2 regions of the Brevibacillus humidisoli genome follow, and region 1 is predicted to be linked to the other one. Evidence: riboswitches for the same ligand, from Rfam matches in the RefSeq annotation. Region 1 holds a riboswitch; the other holds the start of a gene.

The links. Region 1 has a riboswitch for S-adenosylmethionine ahead of LOK74_RS15720 (BMP family lipoprotein). Riboswitches for the same ligand answer to the same signal wherever they lie in the genome.
Region 2: another riboswitch for S-adenosylmethionine. It lies ahead of LOK74_RS23435 (homocysteine synthase); the one in region 1 lies ahead of LOK74_RS15720 (BMP family lipoprotein).

Annotation. Positions count from the first base shown of each region.
Region 1 is NZ_CP087263.1:3,195,058-3,199,250, reverse strand. It holds gene LOK74_RS15735 (BglG family transcription antiterminator) at 1-172, opposite strand, end outside; gene LOK74_RS15730 (MaoC family dehydratase N-terminal domain-containing protein) at 664-1,137, shown strand; gene LOK74_RS15725 (MaoC/PaaZ C-terminal domain-containing protein) at 1,134-1,556, shown strand; SAM riboswitch class I at 1,778-1,889, shown strand; gene LOK74_RS15720 (BMP family lipoprotein) at 1,981-3,021, shown strand; gene LOK74_RS15715 (ABC transporter ATP-binding protein) at 3,086-4,193, shown strand, end outside.
Region 2 is NZ_CP087263.1:4,804,280-4,808,472, reverse strand. It holds gene LOK74_RS23455 (VOC family protein) at 1-198, shown strand, start outside; gene LOK74_RS23450 (rhodanese-like domain-containing protein) at 273-584, opposite strand; gene LOK74_RS23445 (hypothetical protein) at 792-1,196, shown strand; gene LOK74_RS23440 (polysaccharide deacetylase family protein) at 1,171-1,452, shown strand; SAM riboswitch class I at 1,564-1,671, shown strand; gene LOK74_RS23435 (homocysteine synthase) at 1,755-3,041, shown strand; gene LOK74_RS23430 (AbrB family transcriptional regulator) at 3,294-4,193, opposite strand, start outside.

The sequences.
Region 1 (4,193 bases):
TGTACGGTACGGCTGGCAAACCAGATTGTTTGAGCCAATCGTTGATTTTCCCGATGTCGTAGTATAATGTTCTACGAGAAATCGAGAAATGTTCCATCAATTCCTTGACTGACACGTAGTGATGGGACTGCAGTAGATACTGCAAGATTTGCATTGCTCTTTTGTCTAACATGGTGGCCACCTTTAGCACAAAATCATGCACAATCTGCTGCTTGCACAGATGGTAGAACATCTGTTTATACTACTACTTTACTATATGGGGCATTTGTATTGTCAGACCGAATGTTACCAAGCAGACTTGTGCAAAAATTGTTCCCTGGATACTAATGGGAAACGGCAGTTGTAGAATGAATAGGTGTGAAAGAAGCCAGCGAAACGGGTTGAAAAAGAAGCAGGTTAGTCTCGCGACAAGTGCGGAACAAGCAGATATCCTGCTATACCTAGTTGTGAGATCATCTTGTTTTTTGCGAACTTAGGATCTCAGGTGAATATTGCGGCTGTGTGTACGTCTTCATATAAGCAGACCATATTGTCAGTTAAGGAGAAGATATCGTCTGCGAGTTTGAATTCCCGCATAAAAGAAGAGAAGAGGCAGTTGCCTGCTGTCTGGAGGATGAAGCCGGCCAATAGGCAGCAATCCAGGAAAAGCGAGGAGGGTCAGCGGTGACCAAAGATCTATCCAAATACGTCGGATACACATTTGAGCCGTATGCGTATCGCGTAGAAGCAGGAAAAATCCGCGAGTTTGCACTTGCGATCGGCGATGACAACCCGATTTACCATGACAGAGATGTTGCCCAGCAGTCAGGCTTTCGCGACATCCCTCTACCCCCTACATTTTCTACCGTGATCGAGATGTGGGCAGGACCCAGTTTCGAACATTTGATAGAAGTGTTAGAGCTGGACCCGCTTCGCGTGCTGCACGGAAAACAACGGTACGATTACGGCAGTGTGATCTGCGCGGGTGATGAGATCACCGCCTGCTCACGGATTGTCGCTGCCGAGTCGAAAAGCAGAATGAACCTGTTCACATTGGTGACAGAGTATGCCAATCAGCAGGGAGAACAAGTACTGAGAGCTGAGTCGGTGATCATCGAGATGCAGGAGAGAATGAGAGCGAAGGAGGGAAAAGGATGAAAGAACTGCCCATCCTACATAAGCAAGCGATTACCCACACCCAATTAGTCCGCTACGCCGGTGCCTCTGGTGATTTCAACCCGATTCATACGGTTGTACCCGTAGCCAAACAGGCTGGACTGCAAGATGTCATCGCCCATGGGATGCTGGTGATGGGGTTCGCGGGACAGGCGCTGACAGAGTGGTTCCCCCGTCAGTATTTGCGCAGTTTCCAAGTGCGGTTTTCGCGAATGACCTATCCAGGCGAGCAGTTGTCTGTGAGTGGTCAACTAGTGGAGTCGATGGTCCGCGATGGTGAGGAACGCTGGCTCGGCGAGCTGATCGTGACCAACCAGACGGGTGAAGCAAAGCTGAAAGGAACCTTTGAAGTATGGAAAGGTGAACCAGAAGGTTCGGAGAACTTACCATTAATTCCCTAGAAAATTGATTCACATTTTTACCGTTATTAGAAATAGAAGCCTTCTCCTCCTCGGGAAAAAGGTTGTCGACAGTCCCACCCAAATACGCGCAGACCGGGTGGGGCCTTTTTGTGGGACCGAAGACATACAGATATGTAAAATCAGGAAAAAAACACATTATATGAAAAGGGTTGATAAAATCATATTTTCATTTAAAATGAAAAAGAAGTTCATAGAAAGACCCCTTATTATGAGTGGTGGAGGGACTGGCCCGATGAAACCCGGCAACCCACTGGAAGGCAAACTTTCAGGAAGGTGCCAATTCCTGCAGGCATACGACCTGGCAGATAAGGGAGAGCGGTGCAGATGCGATCCTCTTCCCTGTCAGCAGGGGAGAGGTTTTTTCGTATTCTTTTACACTTACACAACAAGGAGAGAAGCAGTCATGAAGAGAGTATTTTTGCTGCTGTGTCTGTTTGCCTTGGCCTTGGCTGGCTGTGGCGGCGGCGGGCAGCCAGCGGACTCCAGCCAGTCGCAATCGGCAGAAGGAGATCGAGGCCAAGATCAGCCGAAGAAACGGATCGCCCTGGTGCTCCCGGAAAAAATCGGCGTCAATCCGTTCTTCCAGCAGATGGATGAAGGGGTTAAGAAAGCGGCTGAGGAGTTTGGACTGGAGGCAAAAACAATTGAGGCGACCGATCCCAACGCGTTCGAAGAAAACCTGCGGGTTGCGGTGGCTGAACAGTACGATTTGGTTATTACGGCTACCTTTCAGGCAGAAGATGCTTTGAAAAAAGTGGCGACAGAAAATCCGGACCGTCAGTTTGCGATCATCGACACGGTCATTGATCTGCCCAACGTGCGCAGCGTCTCATTCCGCGAGCACGAAGCGGCATACCTGATGGGGGCTGCCGCCGGACTGGCGACCAAGACAGGAAAAGTGGGAATGGTAGCAGCGATGGATATTCCACTGTTGAAAAAATATACGGTTGGCTTCGAGGAAGGTCTGAAAGCGACCAATCCGGATGCGGAGTTCCTGTTGAACTACGTAGGCAGCTTTGAAGATCCGGCAAAAGCGAAAGAATTGGCGCTGCTGCAGCATTCACAAGGTGCTGATTTTATTGCAGGGGCCGCTGCTGTAGGCGATCTGGGCGTGTTCGAAGCGGCCAAGGAGAAAGGGTTTTACACAGCCGGCCAAGACATAGACCGTACGGAAGTGGACCCGGAACATGTCGTCTTGTCACAACTAAAGGGTACCGATGTAGCGGCGTATGAGACGGTAAAAGATTTTGTCAACGGCACGTTTACACCAGGGGTGGTCGATTACGGATTGAAAGAGAAAGGCGTTGGTCTCACTTTCGTCACCCACGAAAGCAAGTCTCCGCTCCATCCGTTTATCGGCGAAGAGACGATCGCCAAAGTGAAAGAAATCAATGACGAGATCGTCTCTGGCAAGCGTGAGGTCCCCGACCCGCTGAAAAACTAGATCGGGCAAACCGGCTACCCACCGTAGTCGGTTTCCTCTTTTCTCGACAAAGGGGTGACACTGTGTGACTGTTTTACTGGAAATGGAGAACATCACCAAGCTGTATGGCACGTTTGCCGCCAATCAGCAGGTTAGCTTTTCCCTCAGACAAGGGGAGATCCACGCGATCGTGGGGGAGAATGGAGCGGGCAAAACAACGCTGATGCGCATGTTGTACGGCATGGAAAAGCCGACAGATGGCACCATCCGGATCAACGGAGAAGTGAAGCGGTTTGACAGCCCGGCAGACGCGATCAAAAGCGGGATCGGCATGGTTCACCAGCACTTCATGCTGTTTCCCACTTTCACGGTGGCAGAAAATATCGTGATCAGTCAGGAACCGGCAAAAGGGGTCTGGTTTGACCGGAAAAAGGCGGCCGCTCAGGTGAAGGAGCTCTCGGAAAAGTACCGGATGAGCGTCGATCCCCACAAGAAGGTCTGGGAGTGCACCCTGGGCATGCAGCAACGTGTGGAGATTCTCAAGGTCCTCTACCACGGTGCCGATATCGTGATTCTCGATGAGCCTACGGCCGTGTTGACGCCGCTGGAGGTAAAAGAGCTGCTGGTTACACTGAAACATCTCGCTCAGCAAGGAAAAAGCGTCATCCTGATCACGCACAAACTGCACGAGGTGATGGAAGTGGCCGATCGTATCACGGTGCTGCGGGGTGGACAGGTTACGGGGACGCTGAAAACAGCGGAGACAAACGTGGAGGAACTCTCCCGGTTGATGGTCGGCCGCGACATCGCTGAGATCCAGCGCAGCGAACGGCCGCGAGGTGATGTGCTGCTTGCGGTAAACGAACTGTTTATCCGCGGCAACTCGGGGAAACCGCTGTTGGACCGTGTCAGTTTTCGCGTCCATGCTGGTGAGATTGTCGGGATTGCCGGTGTGTCCGGCAACGGTCAGTCAGAACTGATACAGGTCATCACCGGTCTGCGCAAGGCAGACCAGGGAGACGTTTACCTGCTCGGACAACCGATCACCAACGCACCGGTGCGCAGCATTCGACAGCAGGGTATGGCCCACATCCCGGAAGATCGTTATCTGTTGGGAGCAGCCAAGGACGGCAGTATCGTCGAAAATGCGATCTTGCATCAGTACGTGCAGCCGCTCTACCGGCGCTTTGGCC
Region 2 (4,193 bases), 1.6 Mb from region 1:
GTGTTGGTAGCCTTGTCTGCTGAAAGCAAGGAACAGGTGGACGAGATCGTGAACAAGGCCCTGGCGGCTGGCGCAACGCCTTCGAAAGATCCGGTCGACCATGGATTTATGTATGAATGGGGCTTTCAGGATATCGACGGTCACCTGTGGGAATTGATCTATATGGATGAAAGTGCAGTAAGTCAAGAGCAGCAGTAAGCGTGATAGAAAGAGTATGGTTGCGCCAAATAGAGAAAAACCACCTATGCCAAGGTGGTTTTTCTTATCGCCCTCTACTTCTCGACTTCGCCGTTCCAGGCAAGCATCCCGCCCGCCATGTTCTCCGCCTGATAACCGAACTGCTGCACGTACGCCGTCGCATTCCAACTGCGGGCGCCGCTGCGGCAAACCATCACAATCGGTGTTTCCTTGTCTAGCTCCTCTAGGCGCACGGGCAGTGTCGCCAGTGGTATCAATGTCGCTTGCGGGATATGTCCTTCCTCCCACTCATGCGGTTCGCGCACATCGATGATTTGCAGCTTGTCGCCCCGGTTGATTCTTTCCTGCAGTTCTTCCGGAGTGATCTCTTTTACCTCAGCATCCATCGTAATCCTCCTTCGGGGGGTCTTGCTTTTCTCATCATAGCATAAGCTGCCCCCGGGGTGAAAATGCTTAGAGTCTTTCCAAGTCAGGTTGTTTTCTATCAAAAAGTTTTTTACCCTTTTCTGTCACAAAAAAGGGCAGCCTGGATCAAATAAATAGTCCAAGCGCTTGGGCATCACCGAACTATATAGAGATAAGGCGGGGCTCAAATGTTTTTTCCTTCAGACGATTCTGCTGATCAGGCCGCGAGGAAAAAAGCGAATCGAACGATCAAGACGTTCAGGAAAAGCATGATTCATTTCATGATCAGCGTGTTCCTCATCATCTTATGCGTGATCAGCGTCGGCATGGGAGCATGGAGCCAAAGGGAAGAGGCAACAACTAGCCCGATCTTCTACCAGGACAAAGCACTGGTCCTGATCTACCATCAGATCGTATCAGATGAGAGCCCGGCCAAAGGGAACCCCAGCACCGTTACCGTTGGGCTGTTCCGGGAACATCTCCACTTGTTGAAAAAAGAAGGGTTTCAAATCGATGCCAGCTCTGACCCAGCCTTTGTTTCTAGAGGGCAAACAGCGTACGGAAACGATGGACGAGTATCGTGCCCGCATTAAAAGCGATCTCGATTTTATGAACAAACGACTGGAACAAGAACTGGGACCGCAGCCCAAACTGCTGGCTTTTCCTTTCGGTGCCTACAACGATCAAGTGATCAGCATCGGACGAGAACTGGGAATCGAATTGTTTTTTACGACCAAGGAGGGGATCAACACGCCGGGAAACGGGGAAGTGTACCGGATCAATGCAGGAGAGTCGGAAATGTCTGGCTCCAGGTTGCTCGCCAAGCTGAAAGCACAAGTGAAACGTTGACGACGGGCTAACGATGCATCATAGCTCGTCCCATAATCTACTGGGTTCCTCATTTCTGATTGACAGCATGGCAACACTCCCCTATAATGTGAAAATACAAAAGAAAAAAAGTTTTCATCCAGAGCGGCGGAGGGACTGGCCCTATGAAGCCCAGCAACCGGCATGGCGACATGCAAGGTGCTAATTCCTGCAGAATCAGTGGATTCTGAGAGATGAACGTGCGACCGGACTCGTGTGCGAGAGCCTTCTTCTACTCAGAAGAAGGCTTTTTTGATGCAACCAATCAGAAGGAGTGATCGATGATGTCAGATCAAAACTGGAACCTGGAAACATTGGCCCTGCATGGGGGACAACAGCCTGACCCGGCTACCGGCTCGCGAGCCGTACCGATCTACCAAACCAGCTCTTATGTTTTCCGTGATACGGAGCATGCGGCCAACTTGTTTGCACTCAAGGAGTTTGGCAACATCTACAGCCGCATCATGAACCCGACGCAGGACGTGTTTGAACAGCGTGTCGCGCTGCTGGAGGGCGGTGTTGGTGCACTGGCCACTTCCTCTGGGCAAGCGGCGATTACCTTTTCCATCCTCAACATCGCCCACGCCGGTGACGAAATCGTCTCTTCCAGCAGCTTGTACGGCGGGACCTACAACCTGTTTGCCCATACCCTGCCCAAGTTTGGCATCAAAGTTCATTTCGCTGACCAAGCCAATCCCGACAACTTCAGGGAGAAGATCAACGAGAAAACAAAAGCGATATTCTGCGAAACGATCGGCAATCCCCGTATCGATGTAGCCGACCTGACCGCTATTGCTGAGATAGCCCATGCACACGGGATTCCTCTGATCGTTGACAACACCTTTGCTTCCCCTGCACTTTGCCGGCCCTTTGAATACGGCGCCGACATCATCGTCCACTCCACAACCAAGTTCATCGGCGGCCACGGCACATCTATCGGCGGAATTATTGTCGACTCCGGCAAGTTCGACTGGAACAACGGCAAGTTTCCAGGGCTGACCACACCCGATCCGACGTATCACGGTGTTGTCTACACGGAAGCAGTCGGCAATCTCGCCTACATCATCAAAGCACGCGTGCAATTGATGCGCGACATCGGGGCCGCTCCGTCTCCGTTCAACTCGTTTTTGTTCCTGCAGGGCTTGGAGACGCTCCATCTGCGTATGGAACGACACAGCCAAAACGCGCTGGCTGCTGCCAAGTTCCTCCATGCCCATCCTCTGGTGGAATGGGTGAATTACCCCGGCCTGGAAGGTGATGCGCAATACGAACGGGCCCAGAAATACTTGCCAAAAGGGCAGGGCGCGATTCTTACCTTTGGGATCAAAGGGGGAGTGAAAGAAGGGCAAAAACTGATTGAATCGGTCAAACTCTTCTCCCATTTGGCCAATGTCGGTGACAGCAAGTCGCTGATCATTCATCCGGCCAGCACGACACACCAGCAGTTAACGGATGAAGAGCAGCGGAAAGCAGGCGTCACCCCTGAGATGGTTCGTCTCTCCGTGGGAACGGAATCGATCGACGATATTTTGGCGGATCTGGATCAGGCACTGCAGGCCGCTATCCAGTAAACCGGCTAGACCTGCCAGCATAGGCGACGGACCAAACATACCAACTACCAACATATACTACGAAAACACCGACCAAAAAGCCCCTGTTACCGGCAGTGTTCCGGCGTGACAGGGGCTTTGGGTTTCGCTGTGTATCTATTGGTGCTGCATCCGTTCGTGCTGTATCCGTTCATGTATCCGTAGGCTCTGTATTTGTTGGTGCTGCAGTCATTCATGATGTATCTGTAGTGCTGCATGTGGCCAAAGGAAGGGCTATTCCCTCACTCCTCTATTTCTCCCCCTGTTGCCTACACGCAGCACAAACCAGCGGACAAACACAGGCAGTATCGTCACGATGAAAAGAACGCGAAACAGTTGAAAGGCCGTCACAAGAAGCGGATCAGCGTCTGTGGCGATTGCTGTCAGGCTCATCTCTGCAAGACCGCCAGGTGCTGTCGCCAAGATACTGGTGATCAGATCGATCCCAGCGGTGTAAGAAAGGATGGCCGCCAGCGAGAAGCTCATCAACAGCAGGAGCAGCGAGAACAGCAAAGCCCAGATACAGAGTTTGCGGTAGTGAATCACTTCCTCTCGCTTAAACTCCACCCCGATGCTCATCCCGATCAACAATTGGGCACTGCTCACCAGAATTCCCGCCAATGCGTGTCTCTCCCCGACCAACGTACTGAACAGGGAAATGGCCATAGTAAGAAAGAAAGGGCCTAGCAAAAACGGGGCAGGTACGGACAGGCGTGCGGCTAGTGCTGCTGCTGCCACGCCAATAAGCAGAAGAATAACGGTTTGGACCCCTCCCAGTGTCTGATTGACCGGTGCTGCTGGCGGCAGGACACCGTGATGGGAGAGCAGCATCACCAGAAAAGGAGTCAAGACGACGATGATCATGACACGAATGGAGTGAAACATCGAAATGATCTGTAGATTGCCTCCCTGACTCTGCCCTAGAGAGACCATCTCCGACAGGCCGCCCGGAATATTGCTAAATACCGCTGTTGTCAGATCTACTTTGTGTACCTTATAGAGCACCCATGCACTTAACAGGCCAAATGCCAGCGTAATCACGGTTGCCAGAACCATCTCTCCGATATGCTCTGCCATCGTCTGCCAGATACTCGGCGTGATCCTCAGACCCAAGGTGACCCCGACGATAATTAG